DNA from 4 places in the Terasakiella sp. SH-1 genome. Region 1 is predicted to be linked to each of the others. Evidence: predicted binding sites of a transcription regulator. Region 1 holds the regulator's gene; each other region holds the start of a gene.
The links. The regulator PhoB, encoded in region 1, activates phosphate uptake and scavenging genes when phosphate is short. The targets are predictions, from matches to a motif close to TNTCATAAAACTGTCA.
Positions count from the first base shown of each region.

Region 2: E4K71_RS08975 (Na/Pi cotransporter family protein) is a predicted target of PhoB. The motif match lies at 2,490-2,505, and genes of this name have one in related genera.
Region 3: E4K71_RS03740 (inorganic phosphate transporter) is a predicted target of PhoB. The motif match lies at 2,569-2,584, and genes of this name have one in related genera.
Region 4: E4K71_RS04760 (RNA degradosome polyphosphate kinase) is a predicted target of PhoB. The motif match lies at 2,484-2,499, and genes of this name have one in related genera.

Region 1 covers NZ_CP038255.1:1,552,479-1,557,733, forward strand. The annotation lists gene E4K71_RS07370 (MBL fold metallo-hydrolase) at 1-763, opposite strand, end outside; gene E4K71_RS07375 (SAM-dependent chlorinase/fluorinase) at 855-1,580, opposite strand; gene E4K71_RS07380 (sterol desaturase family protein) at 1,577-2,383, opposite strand; gene E4K71_RS07385 (EamA family transporter) at 2,391-3,239, opposite strand; gene phoB (phosphate regulon transcriptional regulator PhoB) at 3,285-3,974, opposite strand; gene phoU (phosphate signaling complex protein PhoU) at 3,981-4,691, opposite strand; gene pstB (phosphate ABC transporter ATP-binding protein PstB) at 4,700-5,255, opposite strand, start outside.
Region 2 covers NZ_CP038255.1:1,941,325-1,946,579, forward strand. The annotation lists gene E4K71_RS08960 (S41 family peptidase) at 1-357, opposite strand, end outside; gene E4K71_RS08965 (exopolyphosphatase) at 488-1,417, opposite strand; gene E4K71_RS08970 (sulfite exporter TauE/SafE family protein) at 1,548-2,378, opposite strand; gene E4K71_RS08975 (Na/Pi cotransporter family protein) at 2,532-4,244, shown strand; gene E4K71_RS08980 (response regulator) at 4,267-4,647, opposite strand; gene E4K71_RS08985 (class I SAM-dependent RNA methyltransferase) at 4,821-5,255, shown strand, end outside.
Region 3 covers NZ_CP038255.1:822,321-827,575, forward strand. The annotation lists gene E4K71_RS03725 (methyl-accepting chemotaxis protein) at 1-275, opposite strand, end outside; gene E4K71_RS03730 (hypothetical protein) at 297-611, opposite strand; gene E4K71_RS03735 (AMP-binding protein) at 850-2,481, shown strand; gene E4K71_RS03740 (inorganic phosphate transporter) at 2,670-4,229, shown strand; gene purN (phosphoribosylglycinamide formyltransferase) at 4,303-4,953, opposite strand; gene purM (phosphoribosylformylglycinamidine cyclo-ligase) at 4,941-5,255, opposite strand, start outside.
Region 4 covers NZ_CP038255.1:1,037,447-1,042,701, forward strand. The annotation lists gene E4K71_RS04755 (Ppx/GppA family phosphatase) at 1-210, opposite strand, end outside; gene E4K71_RS04760 (RNA degradosome polyphosphate kinase) at 220-2,379, opposite strand; gene E4K71_RS04765 (histidine phosphatase family protein) at 2,541-3,053, shown strand; gene E4K71_RS04770 (hypothetical protein) at 3,056-3,457, opposite strand; gene pyk (pyruvate kinase) at 3,609-5,024, shown strand; gene E4K71_RS04780 (AEC family transporter) at 5,027-5,255, shown strand, end outside.

The DNA of each region.
Region 1 (5,255 bases):
CAAGTTTTTCAATCTCTGTCATCATGTCATCTGTATGTTCAGGGTCATGATGAAACAGGGCTAGGCGTTTCACATTGGCCTGCTGACATACACGGATACCTTCTTGCCACGTAGAATGGCCCCACCCGATCTTTTCCTTGAATGTCTCATCACTATAAGTCGTGTCATATATAACAAGGTCAGCGCCTTCAATCAGGGCCAAGACATTCTGGTCTGGTGCTCCAATAACATGTTCGGTATCAGTAACATAACAGATCGCTTTGCCATTATATTCAATACGATAGCCCGTGGCCCCATTAGGGTGATTCAGAGGTTTTGTGAATACACGGATACCATTATTAAATGAAAAGTCTTCCCCGCCACGAAAATCTTCAAAGGTAAGGCTGGCTTGCATGACTTCTAAGGGGACGGGAAAAGTTGGATTTGCCATTTGACTGGCAAGAACCTGACGGATCCCCCCAACATCCATTAAATGCCCTGCCATCACATGGAAACTATTGCCCGGAATATAAGCCGGGGTAAAGAAAGGAAAGCCGTTGATATGATCCCAATGGGTGTGGGTTAATAAAAGGTGGGAATTTTTGTGCCCAGCCTTCAAAAGATCCTGGCCCAAACAGCGTATGCCCGTTCCGGCATCTAAAATGAGGCGATGGTCATCAGCTTTAATTTCAATACAGCTTGTATTGCCGCCATATTCGATATGTTGTGGCGAGGGACAGGCAATTGAGCCCCGTACTCCCCAAAATTTTACAGCAAACGACATTTTACAACTCCGGCTTAAGCAGCCTCGGCAATTTTTAATTATATGATCTATTCTTGCAAATTAGACAGGAAAGTAAATGATTATTCTCCGATCATGTTACATCCATCAAGTTTCCAATCTCTAAACCAAAATGCCGTGCCGCATTTCCCTGATTAACTGCAATTTCAACAAATCCAGACGAGTTATAATACCAAAAAGCTTCTCCGGGCTGTGTCTGACAAAAGACATCGGCATATGCGATGCGGTGTCCCTGAACCCTCAATACCCGCTCTTTTGGAAAGTCCCCTTCTCTGAGACTGGTCCAACAATTACCATAAACATCTATATAAATAATATTTACAATTTTATCTTTAATTATATTTTTCTTAAGTTCACTTATTTCAAGCTGTTGTCGTGGGAAGTCTTGCCCTTTTGATAGCATTGCAGCAACCGGGGCAAACAGGTCCCGACCATGAAATGAATGAGACAACGCATCCGGTCGCCATAAAATCTCATAAGCCTCTACATCTGCATACCGTGCCAGTATAGAGGTAAAAATCCCATTATCGGGACCAACAAACCAGCATTCATCGCATTTGAGGCATATCGGTTTTCGGCTTCCCCCCACACCGGGATCAACCACACAAAGATACACGCAGCCTTGGGGCATTTCACAGATCAGTCCATCTAACAACAAGGAAGCCGCCTCAATATTAAAGGCAGGCACATCCACCATCAGGTCAATGATAGAGCTGGCTGGATTATATTCCAGAATCCGTGCTTTCATCTGGCCCAAATAAGGGCCTGTCACGCCAAAATCTGTAAATGTGACAATCATGCCTTTCCCTTAAACGGTATTTTCAACATCGACCATAATTTCAAACAGGACTTACCTTTAAAATCGGCCAAACCAATGGTCATTTTATCATGCCCCATCATCGGCTGGCTGGTATAGCTTTGAAAAGCGCGATCCCAACAGCTCAAAAAAAAGCCGTAATTACTATTGGTTTCCTGACTTAATACAGAATGATGGACACGGTGCATGTCTGGTGTAACGATAAAAAGGCGCACCATTCGGTCCACCCCAAAAGGTAACTTCAAATTTGCATGATTAAACATGGCCATGGCATTCAGCAGAATTTCAAAAATAATCACTGCCAGTACATCAATGCCAAAGATAAAGATAACGACAATTTTATAAAAAATTGAAATGATAATCTCTAAGGGGTGGAAACGTATCCCCGTTGTAACATCACATTCCAAATCACAATGATGCATGCGATGTAAACGCCATAGTATAGGGATTTTATGCATGGCCCGATGCTGCATATAGATCGCCAGATCAAGGATCACGACCCCTAACAGCGTATTGACCAATTCTGTTGAGGCAGAAATATTCATCAAGGCTGCGTTTTCAACACTCACATAATAAGCCACACTCACAGGCACCCAGGGCATAAAGACCCGCACACATAGCCCACCAATGAGCAAAACTCCAATATTTGCCCCCCACCTCTGTCCTCTGGGGAATAAACGCGCACGCTTGGGGAAGAGTCCTTCACAAAAAGCAACCAGACAGAAAACAGAGAAAAACACGCCAAGTCGAATAAAACCTTCATTACTTGTAATGAATTCACTCATGACTGGCTTATTTCCTCATTTGCCTAAACTGAATGATGGCAACCCCTGTCATCGTTAGGAGGCCACCAATCATCTTATAAATAGTGAAGGCTTCCCCCAATAAAAAGACCCCAGCCCCCACTCCGATCATTGGGGCTAATAAGGTGAAAGGAACCACTTGGTTTACATCAAGACGACCAATCAATTTGTACCATAAATGATAAGCAATAACGGAAGAGCCTAAAATCGTATAGCAGAGCAGCAGCCAGACATGGGCTTCAGCTTCTTGCACAGCACGTAATTGGTCACTTTCCCAGAAATAGGACATGACAGCTAACACAGGAACTGCAAATAGGCTCATCCATCCCATAATAGCCAAAGGGGGGACATCTTCCAGTTTCTTGATCATAATGTTTGCCCATGCCCAGCAAAAGGCACATAAGATCACGGAAACAATGGAAACAAGTGTGCCCCCCTGTGGTTCACCCGCCAGAAATGCCGCCCCGATAAAGGCCATAGACATCCCCGCCCCACGTTTCAGCCCCAGTTTATCTGCAAAGAAAATGGCGGCTAGAATTGAACTAAACGGCACCCCAAGCTGTAGCAACAAAGCAACCGTTGCCGCATCGGCCCCCTGAAAGCCAACAAAAAACAAACCGAAATGCCCCACCCCTAACACAAGGGCAATGGGGATAATCTGTTTGAGCTGCGCATAGGACAGCCGGAAAAAAGGAAGAAGGATCGCCGCTGTAATCAAAAAGCGAACCACCGTCAGGGTCAATGGCGGAACCGAAGCCACAGAAACTTTAATAGCGGCAAAATTAAACCCCCAGATAATAACCACGCATAATGCTTGGACTGTATCACGGAGGTTCATAAGTTTACTGCCTTGCCTGCTGTCTTTCGCAGACTATGGCATATGTCAGACGGTTGAGTCTAACGAATAACCCGCTGCCCGTACGGTGCGGATGAAATCCGGTTTGTCATCAACACTTAAGGCTTTGCGAAGACGGCGGATGTGCACATCCACAGTGCGGACCTCCACATGAATATCGCGCCCCCAAACTTTATCCAACAGTTGTTCACGTGAGAACACACGACCAGGACGTTCCATCAGAACACGTAATAAACGATATTCCGTTGGACCAAGGTGAATGGGTGTGCTTTCACGCAAAACCTTATGTTCAGATAAATCCATAGAAATATCTTCATAAGAGAGCTTATCTTCAGCCAAAGTCGGGCTAGAACGACGCAACACAGCCTTTGCACGTGCGACCAGTTCATTGGGAGAAAATGGCTTGACGATATAATCGTCCGCACCACTATCCAGTCCACGAATGCGGTCATTTTCTTCACCACGAGCTGTCAGCATAATAATCGGTAAGGATTTTGTGCTTTTACGTTCACGAAGACGACGACAAACCTCAATCCCGCTTAAGCCCGGCAACATCCAGTCAAGAATAAGAAGATCAGGTTCCTCTTCTTCAACCAGCAACATGGCCTCTTCACCATCACCAACACAAAGAGCACGAAAGCCCTCTTTCTCAATATTATAACGAACCAATTCAGCCAGAGGTGGTTCGTCTTCAACGATCAAAACCAATGGGTCCATTTTCGTTTACTCTTCCAAACCTGTAAAACTTGCTTCATCATCTTTTGGGCGTTCATCTTCCAGATGTTTCCCGGTAACAAGGAAGTGGACATTTTCAGCGATGTTGGTTGCATGATCGCCTGCGCGTTCCACATTTTTTGCAATGAACAACAAATGCGTACAAGGCGTGATATTGCGCGGGTCTTCCATCATATAGGTCAGAAGCTCCCGAAACAGGCTGGTATGGAGCTGGTCAACAACCTCGTCTTGCTGACGAATATCAAGAGCTTTACGCTCATCCCGTTCCAGATACGCATCCAACACATTATGTACCATGGATTGCACCAACGAAGACATCCGCGCAATGGTATGAACAGCACCGATTGGTGCAGCACTGGATAAGGTGATCGTGCGTTTTGCGATATTTTTTGAAAGATCCCCAATCCGTTCAAGATCAGAAGATGTTTTCAACGCTGCAATCACGGCACGCAGATCATCGGCAACAGGCTGGCGCAAGGCGAGAATACGGGTTACTTCCGTATTAATTTCCATTTCCAGCTCATCAACCTTCAAATCATCGTGGATAACATCAGCTGCAACTGCTGTATCGCGTTTAACAAGTGCCTCACAGGCACGGCCCAGCTGAGATTCAGCAAGGCCACCCATACGGGCAATGGCGTTATCAAGCTGAGTTAGCTCAGTATCATAAGACTTAACTGTATGGTCTGTAGTATTCATGGATCAAATTACCCGAAACGGCCTGTGATGTAGCCTTTGGTACGCTCATCGACTGGTGAAGTGAAAATTTGTTCTGTTTCGCCATATTCAACCAGATTACCAAGGTGGAAGAAGGCTGTTTGTTGGGAAACACGTGCAGCTTGTTGCATGGAGTGCGTTACGATGACGATTGTGTAAGAGCCACGCAGCTCATCAATCAATTCTTCGATTTTTGCTGTTGCGATAGGGTCAAGTGCAGAGCACGGTTCATCCATCAACAGAATTTCAGGATCAACAGCAATGGCACGGGCAATACACAGACGCTGTTGCTGGCCACCGGACAGCCCTGTTCCCGGTTCTAAAAGGCGGTCTTTGACCTCTTTGAGCAAACCAACCTTTTCAAGACTTGTTTCAACGATTTCATCCATCTCAGCTTTGCTGTTGCCAATTCCATGCAAACGCGGGCCATAGGCCACATTGTCATAAATAGATTTCGGGAACGGGTTCGGCTTTTGGAAAACCATGCCCACCTTTGCACGCAGCAAAACCGTATCGACTTCTTTGGACAGAATGTTCATATCGTCG
Region 2 (5,255 bases), 390 kb from region 1:
TTCTGCCCAAGCCGTGTCCTTGCCATTCAGCCCCTCAATCGCATAAGTGATCAGGTCCTGATCAGAAACCTGTTTGACATAGCTGCGACGCACCACCTTGAAAGCATCAACAAACTGATTAAACTGGTCCTGACGCGTCCCGTCATCTACAGATTTTTCGTGGTAGACGTTCTGAAAGCGGGCCAAGTCCTCCATCGCTTCTTTTGGCAGACCATGCGTCCCTGTCAGCGAAGAGACCCAGCGCCCCACAGGACCATCATCAATCGCGCATCCGCTTAATGTCGGCAAGAAAACGGTTGCAGTTCCCAAAGCGAGAACAACCATCATAATGGAAGGCAGGCGTGACCAGATTTTCATAGGTGTAAACTTTCAGTTCGTTCGACCTCTCATATATATGTCGAACGGTACACATACTCAACAGTCTTAGGGCAAAAACAGGCCCCCATGAACACCACAGGAGCCTGTTTTAAGATTGAAAACGACAGTTTTATCCGTCCGCGTTCATCTGCTTGATGATTGCTTCCAGGGTTTCAACCGCCTTGTCATTGGCAACCTGACAGGTCCCTGCATTTTCATGACCGCCGCCATTATAGTTCAACATCAATTCTCCAACATTGGTCTGAGACCCCTTGTTGAGAATGGATTTGCCACAAGCAAAGACCGTATTTTGTTTTTTCAACCCCCACAAAACATGGATCGAGATATTGGTATCAGGATAGAGCGCATAAATCATGAAACGGTTGCCCGTATAGATAATATCTTCATTGCGCAGATCCAACACCACCACATTGCCATGAACCTGACTGCAACGTTGCAGCTGTTCAATAAATTTGGGCTGATGTTCATTATACATATCCACACGTTCTTTGACGTCTGGCAATTCAAGGATTTCCTGAATGGACATGCTGGCACAGCTTTCAATCAAATCCATCATCAATTGATAATTGGAAATGCGAAAATCACGAAAACGCCCCAGCCCTGTACGCGCATCCATCAGAAAGTTCAACAGTACCCAGTTTTCAGCCTTGAGAATTTCTTCACGGGAGAACTGGGCGGCATCGCCTTTGTCCACGGCTTCCATCATCTCATCCCAGCTTTCCGGGAATTCACCATGACCGCCATAATAACGCCAAACCACACGTGCCGCAGACGGAGCGTCCGGATCAATAACATGATTTTCAGGATCACCGCCCACACGAACCGTTTCACTCAGGTGATGGTCAAAGGCCAGATGGACCCCATCCACATAAGGCAGGTTGGTCGTGATATCACGATCCGTAATCGCAACCTTGCCATCCTGCATATCCTTTGGATGCACAAAGGTAATCTCGTCAATGAGGTCCATTTTTTTCAACAAAACCGCACAAACCAGACCATCAAAGTCGCTTCGCGTTACCAGTCGAAACTTTTCCCCCATATCACAACTCCTTCTTTCATGCACCGAGGCTTTAATTTCCTCAATGGGTATTACATAATTTGTTTAACGTTATCCTAAAAATAAAACTATTTCAAAGCTTTCCAACTAAATATTTAAAATTTTATATATTTTAAAAAGTTCCAGCGAACATTTTGATACTGGTGATTAAAAGGAAAACCGCAAAAGCTTTTTTCAAATAGGTCGGGTTCACACTATGGGCAATACGTGCCCCCAACGGGGCACACAAAACGGTCATGGGTACGATCAGGACAAACCCCAATAAATTCACATACCCGATAGAGCCAACAGGCAACCCTGCGGCCCCAAAGCCAGAGATAATAAAACCGACCGCACCGGGGATCGCAATCACCAGTCCAATCCCTGATGCACAGGCAACCGCCTTGCGCATGGGGAAATTATAAGCACTCAGGATCGGCACACTGATGGACCCGCCGCCGATTCCCACCATAACCGAGATTGAACCGATGATAAAAGCAAAGACAAATTCAAGGGGCTGACCGGGTAAACCATCACGAAAATGGCCACCTGTTTTTGAAAACAGCATGCGCAAAGCCACAATAAAAGCCAGAATGGAAAACATCACCGTCAGCACCTCCCCTTTCAGGAAAGAGGCTAAAACAGTCCCGGCGATCACCCCGACGACAACACCTGGGGTCCAATTTTTCAACAAGGTCCAGTCCACGGCCCCCTTTTTATGATGGGAGCGCACCGATGACACAGAAGTTGCAATGATTGTGGCCAGTGATGTTCCAACAGCAACAAACATGGAAACATCCGCACTGACACCAAACGTCTGAAACAGGAAATATAAGACAGGAACAATCACAATTCCCCCGCCGACCCCTAACAGGCCAGCCAGAATGCCTGCAACAACACCTGTCGCCCCCAAGGAGGCGACAATTTGCATTAAAAATAAGGGGTCAGAAAATAAATTTGCCAAGTTCTTCCCTTTCAATCGAGCAAGGCGGTCATTTTTGATTCAATTTCGCGCATTTCCATTTAAAAAGCCACGGTTTTTATCCGGCATTATTGCACTGGTAATCTTTTTAAATTACACTTTTGCGATAAAACACCGTTTAACTGGGGATCAATCATGGCAAACGGCGCCGAACTCGACATTTTCAACATTTCCTCTGGCCTGTTAGGCGGGCTTGCAATTTTCCTGTTTGGACTGGAACAACTTTCCGGCGGGCTTAAGGCTGTCGCTGGTGAGAAAATGAAGACCATCCTTGCCAAGCTAACTTCCAACCGCTTTATGGGGATGTTTACAGGCGCTTTTGTCACCGCCATCATTCAAAGTTCATCGGTCACAACGGTTCTTGTCGTCGGGTTCATCAGCGCCGGATTGATGAAACTTTCCCAATCCATCGGGATCATTATGGGGGCGAACGTTGGCACAACCATCACCGCCCAGATTATTGCCTTTAAAATCACCCATTTTGCAATGGTGATGGTGGCTGTCGGCTTTTTCATGTTCTTTTTCAGCAAGATCGACAAAATCAAGCAATATGGCAATATGCTGATGGGGCTGGGCATGGTGTTTTTGGGCATGAACCTGATGTCTGACGCCATGAAGCCCCTGCGCAGCTTTGAACCTTTCCTTGATCTAATGGTCAGTATGGAAAACCCGTTCTTTGGCCTGTTGGTTGGCGCAGCCTTTACCGCTTTGGTTCAATCATCTTCTGCTACAACCGGGATCGTCATTGCATTGGCAACACAGGGATTGCTATCCCTGCCCGGTGGGATTGCCCTGATTTTTGGGGCCAATGTGGGCACCTGCGTGACCGCCATGCTTGCCTCCATCGGGAAACCACGCGAAGCCATCCGCGCCGCTGTCGTCCATGTCCTGTTCAACATTGCCGGGGTGTTGCTCTGGATTGGTTTTGTAGATCAACTGGCAAGTGTTGTGCGTGATATTGGTGGGGACACCAGCGGCACAGCGCGAGACATCGCCAATGCCCATACAATTTTTAACGTCGCCAATGCCATCCTGTTCATCTGGTTTGTTACCCCATTTGCCAGACTGGTCGAACGGCTGGTCCCCCTGGAAGACAAAGACACAGGCCCGTCTGTTAAGCCCAAATACCTTGAAGAGGATATTATCTCCACTCCCTCCATTGCCTTAAATGCCGTGCGTCTGGAAATTGGTGAACTGGGGCGCCACGTCCAAAGAATGATGGGAAGTATTTTACCTGCCACACTTAGCGGCACACGCGGTTCTTTGGATAAAGTGGCTGATCTGGATGAAAATGTCGATCAGCTCCATATGTCGATCATTAAATATGTGCGCAAAATCGGTGCTCAATCCCTTGGGGAAAATGATATGCGCGAGGTTGTGCGCCTCATGTCAGCTGCCAATCATGTGGAAAATATTGGCGATATTATTGAACGCGATCTTGTGGAAATCGGCAAGCACCGTATTGAAGAAAAAATCACCGTCAGCCCACAAACAACCCATTTGCTCAAATCCTTCCACGGTAAAGTCGAAGAAGCTCTGGACCTTGCTCTGGAAGCCCTTCACACAGATGACCCGGATGTGGCACGCAAAGTCATCGCCATGAAAGGCCCCCTGACCCATGAAGCCAAACATATCACCAAACATGGGGCTGAACGCCTGATGCAAGACGGCGAAAACCGCCATTATTCCTATTCACGGGAAATGGAAACCGTAGAACGCCTGCGCCGTATTTACTATTTTGCCAAACGCATTGCCAAAGGGGTTATTGCCAAGGCTGAGGAAATTGAACGAGAAAACTGGGAAGAAGATAAAAACCTGTCTGAAATGCAGGCTCTAAGCGCTGAGTAACAGCCCCTATAGGCATCACCCCCTACCCCATCACGCGTTCAATTTTTTCCAGTAAGGCATCAGTTTTAAAAGGCTTGATCAAATAACTGGATGCCCCGGCCTTTTTGGTTTGATGGACAATTTCCTGGCGTTTTTCAGCAGAAATAATAATCACGGGAAGCTGTTCCAGCTGTTCATCCGCCCGAATGGCATTCAGCAATTCTGTCCCTGACATAGGTTCCATATTCCAGTCAGTGATCACTAGATCGCATTCACCTTTTCGGACCTCTTCCAACGCAAGCTCAGCAGAATTGAATTCCTGCACATTTTCAAAACCCAAAATTTCCAATTGTGAGGCAATTGCCAAGGTCATGACTTCATAATCATCGACAATGATAATTTTAGAATCTTTATCAACCGCCATTTAACTCCCTCAAGTCCCTAGAAATAATCTTTTTAGTTTAAATACATACATTATTTTTACCACAAATAAGATTGAAACACGAGATCAAACCACGCCTTGTGTATTGCAGTCTTGTTACATTTCACCCCAGTTTAGAGTCGACCCTTCCCCAAGAACGCGATACATATGCCTGCATGAACAAAGAACTTAATATAGAAATTTTTCTGGTTGCCGTCCCCGGTCTGGAAGATGCCTTGCTCAATGAAACCCGTGCACACGGATTTCGCAGTCCAAAGCGCAGCAAAGGCGGCATTACAATTGAAGGACGCTGGCATGATGTGTGGCGTGCCAATCTTGTCTTGCGCGGTGCCAGCAAGGTTTTGGCCCGTATCGGTTCGTTTCGCGCCATGCATCTGGCACAGCTGGATAAACGGGCGCGTAAATTTAACTGGTCCGATTTCCTGCGCCCGGATGTGCCTGTGCGCATTGAAGTTAGCTGTAAAAAATCCAAGATCTATCATCAAAAAGCCGCAGCCCAACGCATAGAGCGCGCCATCACAGAAGAACTCGGCGCGCCTGTTTCTGCGGAAGCTGAGATTTGCATCAAAGTGCGCATCCTTGAAGACCTC
Region 3 (5,255 bases), 730 kb from region 1:
ACATCAATTTGCCACGGGTGTTCACGGAAAACATAGACCAATAGCATGACACAAACGGCAAGGACTAAGGAGGACATGCTTAGACTGCTCAACCCAATCGGATTTTTGCGCCAGGTGAGTGTGTAAAGTGTGGCGCCCAGTGCAGCAAGAAGTGTTGGGAACACCCAGTCGTTTCCTGTAAAGAGGCATGCGACCCAAATCAAAGGAACATGAAACCATATAAATGCGACGAGACATTTTGCGATAAATGCCTGTAAATTATGTAAGCGTTCCATTTACGAATTCCTTTTGCTTGATTACTTCTGCTGAATCGGGAAACAAAACCCAGTAACAACAGGATTAAAAACGAGCCATGCGCCGGCTTCATACAGCTTCTGCTTTTGATGAGGTATGTCTGTCGTTACAATTCCAATATTGGCAGCGGCCCCAAATCTGACAATCTGTGTTGCAGAACGTTCCACAACTTTTAAAAAGCCCTGTTTCCCTTCCCACGGTGATGTGAGAATTGCATATTGTGCGCCTTTCCCCTCAGGTATCGAAGTGGCTGTCATCCAGATAATAGATAATGATCCCAGCATAAAAAAAAGGATCGCAGGGAAGACGTCTTTCATGAAAATTAAGTCCATACCTAAGAGAGAACTTTAAGTAGAACGGGTAACATACAACAGTTTTGTATAAAATATTTATATTTTTTTAGATTAAAAAAACAAAAATGTAGATCATAAGACTTTTCCGGGGTGGAAATACTTTCAGGTTCTGACCTTAGCTTTACAATTTTTCACAAGATCATTTTCCCATCACGCGCTACACTCTGTTCAAACAGAACATAAAGACAGGGAGTATCTTCATATGAGTGATGTCTATCAGGCGATGCGCGACGGGTTTGATCTGGAAATTCCGGCCAATTACAATTTTGCTTTTGATCTGGTGGAAAAACGCGCCAAGGAAACGCCTGAAAAGGTAGCTTATATTGCGGTCAGCCGGGATTGTGAAACGGTGGTGGAACATACTTACGCTCACCTCAATGCCCAGGCCAACCGTTTTGCCAATGGGTTGAAAAAGCTTGGCTGTAAGAAAGGGGATTTTGCCTGTGTCGTCATTGCGCGTCTTCCGGCCTGGTATGAAGTGCTTGTGGGATCTATGAAAGTTGGGGTGGTTTCCATGCCGGGAACGAACCTGCTGACAGCCCATGATCTGGAATATCGCATCAATCGCGCTGGGGCCAAGCTGGCGATTGTGACGGCGGAACATGCCTCCAAGATTGAAGAGATCAAAGAAAAATGCCCGACGTTGGAGCATCTGATCATCATTGGGGAAGATCGTGACGGCTGGGTGAATTTTGAAACCCTGTGTGAAGAAAACTCCGATCAGTTGGAGCGTGCAGAGTGTGAGCCCACTGGTGCAGATGATCTCATGTTGATCTATTTCACATCTGGCACCACATCCTTGCCCAAAATGGTCCCACGTAATTATTCCTATGGCCTCGCCCATAAAATTACCGGGCAATATTGGATGGATTTGGCCGATGGGGATATCCACTGGACCTTGACTGATACGGGCTGGGCGAAAGCGGCCTGGGGCATGTTGTTCCCGCCTATGCTGCAAGGTGCGACCATCTTGCTTTATGATGGCGACCCGAAATTTGATGCGGATGTGCATTTAAAGCTGATTGAACGCTTCGGCGTGAATTGTTTCTGTGCCCCACCGACTGTCTATCGTGTGTTCGCGCAAATGGACCTGTCGCCTTATAATCTGGGGAGCCTCAACCATTGTATTGGCGCCGGCGAGCCGCTGAACCCGGAAGTTATGCGTACCTGGAAGGATGCCACAGGCTGTGATGTCTATGACGGTTATGGTCAGACGGAAACGGTTAATATTGTAGCGAACTACAAGGGGATGGAAGTGCGCCCCGGTTCCATGGGTAAGCCTGTACCGGGCCTGACGGTAGATGTGATTGATGAAGACGGTACAATCGTTGAAGATGACACGGTTGGTCATATTGCGGTGAAACTGACAGAGCCGCATCCCCTTGGTCTGTTTGATGGTTATTTCAAAGATGAACAAGCCAATGCCAAATGTTTTAAAAACGGCTGGTATTATACAGGTGATACGGCCACGCGTGATGGTGATGGCTATATCTGGTTTGTTGGGCGCTCTGACGACATTATTGGGTCTGCTGGTTATCGCATCAGCCCGTTTGAGGTGGAAAGTGCCTTGATCGAACATCCGGCCGTGGTCGAATCCGCTGTGGTGGGGAAACCGGACCCGGTGCGTGGCGAGATTGTGAAAGCTTATGTCACGCTAAGTGCGGGCTATGAAGCTTCTGACGAGCTGGAAAGGGAAATTCAGGATTTTGTGAAGAATCTGACAGCCCCTTATAAGTATCCGCGTGAAATTGAATTTCGCGAGGCATTGCCCAAAACGATTTCAGGAAAAATTCGTCGTGTTGAATTACGTGATGAGGCGAAAGTAGAGTCTTAAGCTTTGATTACAAAGAGTTTTTTATGAAGGAAGGGTGCTTGAGAAAAGGGCCCTTTTTTTCTGCCTAAAATTCGCCAAGAGTCTCCTTGTAATGAAACTTTAAAAAAAATATAACACGTTTGTCATATTGCTATAGGCAATCAGACCTCGCCCTCTTTGTAATGGGAAGTACATCAAGAGTATTTGGCATGGATCTCAATAATCTTCAGAAAATCGAAAACGCTCAGTATCTCAACAGACGTGAGCTTGTTCGTATCGGCACAGCAGCATTGTTTCTGGTGGGCATTATTATTTTCGTCGGCGCAAAAATGCCGGGAAGTTTCTTGCTGATTTCAGCAGCTGTTATCGGTGGATATATGGCGCTGAATATCGGTGCAAACGATGTGGCCAATAACGTTGGCCCGGCGGTGGGGTCCAAGACCATCACCTTGACAGGTGCGATTATCATCGCTGCGATTTTTGAATCGGCTGGTGCCATCATTGCCGGGGGTGATGTGGTCGGCACCATTCGAAAAGGCATTATTGATCCATCAGCCATTACGGACCCGCAGGTTTTCGTCTGGTTGATGATGGCGGCCCTTTTGGCCGGTGCAGTTTGGCTAAACCTGGCAACCGCCTTGGGCATGCCGGTTTCCACCACACACTCCATCGTTGGAGGCGTGCTAGGGGCTGGTATTGCAGCGGCTGGCTGGGATATTGCCAACTGGACCAAGGTTGGTCAGATTGCGGCCAGCTGGGTGATCTCTCCTGTCTTTGGCGGGATGATTGCGGCGACCTTCCTTTATATTATCAAGCGAACCATTACCTATCAGTCCAATATGATTGAGGCGGCCAAGAAAATGGTGCCGCTGTTGATCGGGGCGATGGCTTGGGCTTTCACGACCTATCTGATTATGAAGGGCTTGAAGAAGCTCTTTAAACTGGATTTCCTGACAGCTGTCGGTGGGGGCTTTGTCGTGGCTGTTATTATTGTCATGATTGTCCGCCCAATGATTGCCAAGGCAGCAGAAGGGTTGGAACCGACAAAGGCATCTGTAAACAAATTGTTTGTCATTCCGCTGATTTGTGCCGCAGCTCTGTTAAGCTTTGCTCATGGGGCAAATGATGTGGCAAACGCGGTTGGCCCGTTGGCGGCGATCTATGACGTGATCTCTCATGGGGCGATGGCAGCGAAAGCAGCTATTCCATTGTGGGTGATGATCATTGGTGCTTTGGGGATTTCTGTTGGCTTGGCTTTGTTCGGCCCGAAACTGATCCGCACTGTTGGTTCTGAAATTACCGAGTTGGATCAGGCACGTGCTTTCTGTATTGCGATGGCTGCGGCCATTACGGTGATTATTGCCTCTCAATTGGGCTTGCCTGTAAGTTCGACCCACATTGCCATTGGGGCGATCTTTGGGATTGGCTTCCTGCGAGAAGCGATCAAATCCAACTATGGTAAAAAGGTTGCAGAAATTCGTTCTCATCATGAAGGTCAGGATGAAGAGGAAGTCAATGCGTTCCTTGATAAGTTTGAAATGGCAAGCTTTGAAGAAAAAGGCCATATGCTCCGAGACCTGAAAAAGCATAAACAAGCGCCGACAGTGACCAAGAAAGAACGCAAAAGACTGAGCAAAGAATACAAGAAAGAGCTGGTTAAACGCTCTGCTGTGCTCAAAATTGCAGCTGCTTGGGTGATTACGGTGCCGCTTTCCGGTCTTTTGGCTGGTATGATTTATTTCACACTGCGTGGCATGATGATGCCATAAGAAAATTGTGAACCTATAAAAAAGGCCACCCGTTTTTACAAGCGGGTGGCCTTTTTATTTGTTCAATCTGTTTTTAACCAACAGGGTTAATCACACTTTCCGGCAAGCAAGCCACACCGTTATAAAGAACTTTTTCACCTGAAACGCGGACTTTGCGCTGTGCAATCAGTTTCAGGGCAAGCGGGTAGATTTGGTGTTCTTGTTCCAAGACGCGTGCAGCCAGTTCATCTGGTGTATCACTGGGCAGAACCGGGACCGCAGCCTGTACGATGATCGGTCCTTCATCCATGGCTGGGCGCACATAGTGAACAGTTGCGCCATGGAATTTTACACCTGCCTCAATTGCACGTTCGTGTGTGTGCAGCCCTTTAAAGGAGGGCAGGAGGGCCGGGTGGATATTGATCAGGCGGTCACGCCATTTCTGGACAAACCCGTCTGTGAGCAAGCGCATGAAACCTGCCAGACAGACCAGCTGTATGTTCTCGCTGTCCAAAACCTGGTGAATGGCATCTTCAAAGGCTTCGCGGCCATCATATTTCTTATGATCAATCACCATGGTTTTGATACCCGCCTGTTGGGCGCGTTCCAAGCCATAAACGCCATCGACGTTAGAAATCACACGAACGATTTCAGCCGGGGCATCGTCTTGGGCACAGAGATCAATCAGGGCTTGCAGGTTACTGCCGCCCCCGGAAATCAGGACAGCGACTTTTAGCTTTGCCATGTCTCAATCCCTGCGATTTCAACTTGTTCGCCACTGTCGCGTTTCACAACGGTACCGATGTTGGTGACTGTCTCACCACCGTCTTCCAGAATTTTTGTCAGCGCATCAACCTGATCGGCCTCAACAATGACGCACATACCGATACCGCAGTTAAAGGTGCGTGCCAGTTCATGATTGGCAATCCCACCTGCTTCGGCCAACCAGGAGAAAACAGCCGGCAGCTTCCATGTGGAGGCATCAATATCCACACCCAAGCCATCAGGCAGAACACGTGGAATATTTTCAACCAGACCACCGCCTGT
Region 4 (5,255 bases), 520 kb from region 1:
TAGGGTTTCATACGCCAGTTCGACCCCTTCGGGATTTAACAATCCGGTTTCATCAATCCCTTTGCCCAGACGGCATTGAACTTTTTCATTAAAGACGGGCAGGGGAATACGCGCTGGACCGTGAAAGACAACAAGGCGTACGGTATTGGACCCGATATCAACAATAGCGGTAAGCTTTCCGGTGGCATCGGGTCCAATGAAATGATACATGCGCGTTTCTTAGTCCAACATTAGCTTTTTCAGGCTGGTGCCTTTTTTCTTCAGGGCAGACCCACGGCCAGACAGGCTGGGGTTCGTCATGAAATAGGTATGACAGGAGAAGGCATCTTCACCATTTGTCACGCGATCAAAGGAACCATCGGCTTTCAGGACCCAGCTTTGTGCCTCATCCTTTAAGTTGGCAACCATGATCTGATCTAGGATTTGGCGATGAACCGTATCTGTTTCAATAGGAATAAGTGTTTCAACACGACGATCCAGATTGCGTGGCATCCAGTCCGCCGAAGAAATATAAATCTTTGCCTTGGAATTAGGCAGCTTGCCACCATTGCCAAAACAGACAATACGGGAATGTTCAAGGAAACGACCAACAATGGATTTGACCCGGATGTTTTCTGATAGCCCCGGTACCCCCGGACGCAGACAGCAAATTCCGCGAATGACCAGATCAACCTGAACACCTGCCTGAGAGGCTTCGTAAAGGGCATCAATAATTTTGGGGTCCACAACCGAATTCATTTTCGCCCAGACATGGGCAGGCTTTTTCGCCTTGGCATTTTTGATTTCGTTCTTAATGCCGTCAATGATGGTATCGCGCAAGGTCAGCGGCGAATATTCCATCTTTTCCATTTTTTCCGGTTCAGCATATCCTGTCATATAGTTAAACAGCTTGGTCGCATCGCGACACAGGGCCGGGTCACAGGAGAAGAAGGACAGGTCGGTATAAATTTTGGCCGTAATAGGGTGATAGTTCCCGGTACCAAGGTGAACGTAAGAGCGCAGTTTTTCCCCTTCACGACGCACAACAAGGTTGATCTTGGCATGGGTCTTTTTATCGACAAAGCCATAGACCACTTGTGCACCGGCACGTTCCAGATCACGCGCCCAGCGGATGTTGGCTTCTTCATCAAAACGCGCTTTTAATTCGACCATAGCCGTTACAGATTTTCCAGCTTCTGCCGCTTCGATCAGGGCCTTAATAATCGGGGAGTTGTTGGATGTGCGATAAAGCGTTTGTTTAATCGCGACAACTTCTGGGTCACGGGCAGCTTGAAGAACAAACTGCACAACCGCATCGAAGCTTTCATAGGGGTGATGCACGACGAAATCTTTTTTGCGAATGGCGGCAAAACAGTCCCCACCGAAATCGCGGATACGTTCAGGGAAACGAACATTATAGGGGCGGAATTGTAAATCGGCGCGTTCATCACAGATCAATTCCTTGATATCAGCCAGACCCAGCAGGCCATCCAGCACGAAACAGTCTGCTCTATCCACATCCAGTTCTTCAATCACCAGATCACGCAGTTCAGCAGGCATACCTGCATCAATAGACAGCCGAATGACGGATCCGCGACGACGGCGTTTCAGTGCCGTTTCAAAGGTGCGGACCAAATCTTCGGCTTCTTCGTCGATTTCCATTTCACTATCACGAATGATTTTGAACAGACCGGAAGAAGAAACCGTGTAGTTCGGGAACAGCCGATCAAGGAACAGGCGGATGACTTCTTCAATCGGCATGAAACGGATGGTTTTACCGTAATCGGGCAGGCGCACAAAACGCGGCAGCATTTGCGGCAGCGGGACAAGCGCTTTAAGGGGCTGCTGATCAATGGTGGATTCCAGCCCAAACATCATGGCTAGCCCCAGGTTTGGAATAAACGGGAAGGGGTGGGCCGGGTCAATTGCCAGCGGGGTCAGGGACGGGAAAATCTGATGGATGAAATGTTCCTCCAGCCAGCCGATATCGCGTTTGGGGATATCTTCGCATTTTAAGACCTTAATGCCTTCTTTCAGCAAGAGGGCGCGAAGGGCGCGGTAGCGTTCTTGTTGACCTGTTACCAGTTTATCTGCGGCCTCATGAATTTGTTCCAGCTGTTGGGCGGGGCTGAGGCCATCATAGCTGAGTGTTTTGACCCCGGCGTGAACCTGACCGTTCAAACCGGCCACGCGGACCATGTAAAATTCATCAAGGTTGGCTGCTGAAATAGACAGGAAACGCAGGCGTTCCAAAAGCGGATGATGTTCGTTGTCGGCTTCATCTAAAACCCGTGTGTTGAAGGATAGCCAGGAAAGTTCACGGTTAATAAACCGTTCCGGTGAATCCATCGGAATAGAAGGAGGTGCGACTTTTTTTTGTGTTTGTTGCTGTGTTGCCATGTCAATCATCTCCAATGCAGGTTTTAGGGTCAGGACGAATGTTGAATTTATAGTCTATAGAAGGGACTGAGGGAAATGTTTAGCGGGGAAATAGCTGAAAAAGATGAAACTTTTATGATGGTTCGCTATGATTGTAACGTAACGAAGGAGATATCGCTGAAATGAAGCAGCTTTTGCTTTTACGTCATGCCAAATCCAGCTGGTCTGATCCGGCTTTGGTTGATTTTGATCGCCCTTTAAATCATCGTGGGCGTAAGGCCGCGCAGGATATGGCAGTTTTTCTGTCTCAAGAAAGGCCCCTACCGGATACGATTCTCTGTTCAACGGCACAACGTACCCGCCAAACTCTCATGGCGTTGCTGGATATTTATTGCCATCCCATCCAGATTGAAATGAGGCGCGATTTATATCATGCAGAAGATCAGGTGATTTTGAATATGATCCAAGGGGTGAAGCATGACCCTGAGGTCTTGATGATGATTGGTCATAATCCGGGATTGGAAGATGTTGCACATTTGCTCTGTCATCAGGGAGACGCAGAAGCCTTGCGCGAGATGTGTTTGAAATTTCCAACAGCGGCTTGTGCCCATATCCGTTTTGATGTGGAACAATGGCGCGATATCACCGCGCAAAGCGGTCAGCTTAAAAGCTTTATCAAACCACGTGACTTGTAATTTTATTTCCCGCCAAAAGCCTTAATCGCCGTCAGGTAAAGTCGCGCACGGGTTTCGTCGTCCAGTCCGTTAAGGATGTCTTGCTTGGCTTTGCGCACTTTCATGGCCGAATCAATCAAGGCCCGACGTTCCGGTGTCATTTTACGGGCGGCTTCACGTTTGACCTCGGCCAGCAGTTCTTCATTTTTTGCCAGCATATCGTCCATTCTGACGCCGCTGTTTTCAAGCTTGTCGATGGCATCGTCCAGGGCAATGCGAGAATCGGAGCGGATATCCGCATCTTGTTGTGGCTTGATTTTCGCTTTTGCTTTTTTACCTGTTTTGGACTTCGCCCCTTTTTTCTTTTTATCCTTGGGCTTGTCCATGGCTTTATTCAGCAGCATTTTTTGAAGAGATTCAAACATCGCACTAATATGTCAACTTCATGAAATTTCGATCTGTTTGACATTGTAGCACGAAAATATTGTGGAAATCTAAATGCATCTCGTTATTCTTGACGTAGCTTTATTTTTATCTCCGCCAAACTCAGTAAATGAATAGGTTCTGACCCTTATTATGAAAAGATCAAGAAATGCAAAAATCATCGCAACGTTGGGTCCGTCTAGCTCAACTCGCGTGCGTATCGAACAGTTGTTTACAGCAGGGGCTGATGTCTTTCGCCTGAATTTCTCTCATGGGTCCCATGAAGATCATAAAGAACGTTACGATGCCATTCGCGATGTGGAGAAAGAATTAAACAGCCCGATCGGCATTATGATGGACTTGCAAGGTCCGAAGCTCCGCCTTGGGGCATTTCGTGATGGCAGTGTGTTGCTGGGCATGGGGCGTCGCTTTCGCCTTGATCTGGATATGACACCGGGGGATGTAACGCGTGCACCGTTGCCTCATCCTGAAATTTTTGCAGTGTTGAAACCGGATATGACGCTGTTGCTTGATGATGGCAAGATGCGCCTTAAAGTCATTGAATGTGGCGAAGATTATGCTGAAACCGAGGTTTTGGTCGATGGTACCTTAAGCGATCGCAAGGGGGTGAATGTTCCGGATGCGGTTTTGCCGCTGTCTGCTTTGACAGAAAAAGATATTGCGGATTTGCGTTTTGGCTTGCAGCTTGGTGTGGATTGGGTAGCTCTGTCCTTTGTACAAAAGGCAGATGACATTCGTGAAGCCCGCAAGTTAATTGGTAAAAAAGCCTCCATTATTGCCAAGCTGGAAAAGCCATCGGCTATTGACGATCTGGAAGAGATCATGGAATTGACCGATGCGGTGATGGTTGCACGTGGTGATCTGGGTGTGGAAATGCCGCCGGAAGATGTCCCGATTTTGCAAAAACGGATTATCTCATTGGCGCGTCAAAAAGGACGCCCGGTGATTGTGGCAACACAGATGCTTGATTCCATGGTCAGTGCCCCAGCCCCGACCCGCGCAGAAGCATCAGATGTGGCAACGGCTGTTTATGATGGCGCAGATGCGGTGATGCTGTCAGCTGAAACCGCTGCCGGGGATTATCCGATTGAAACGGTTGAGATCATGGACCGCATCATTCAACGTGTGGAAAGTGATACGCTTTATCGCCGCATTCGTGAATCTGATCGCCATGCCCCGGAAGCAACCGAGGCAGATGCCATTAGTGCGGCGGCCCGTCAGGTATCTGGGACCCTTAAGGCAGCAGCCATTGTGACCTATACGACAACCGGGTCCACGACCTATCGTGTGGCGCGTGAACGCCCGGAAACCTGTATTCTTGGCCTGACACCCAAGGTGGAAACAGCGCGTAAACTTGCCCTTGTCTGGGGCGTTGTATCGGCTGTCTCCCCGGATGCAGCGGATTTTGCGGAAATGGTGAAAGGGGCACGTAAAGTGGCCAAGGCCGAAAAAATCGGTGAGCGTGGTGATAGTCTGGTCGTGACAGCCGGGGTGCCCTTTGGGACGCCGGGGGCGACCAATATCTTGCGCATTGCGACTGTAAGCTAATTATGTTTGGGGAAATCTTTTCCATTTTGGCGCCGGTTTTCGTATGTGTGGGGATCGGTTATGGCTGGTCCAAAAGTGGTCGCACGTTTGATACCCCCATGGTCACAACAATTGTGACTTATTTTGCAACACCTTGTCTGGTCTTTTATGCGCTGGCTAAGGTGGAGCTGGATATGTCCAAGCTCTGGGACATGGGGATGGCCGCGCTTTATGCCAATGTGGCCTTTGCCG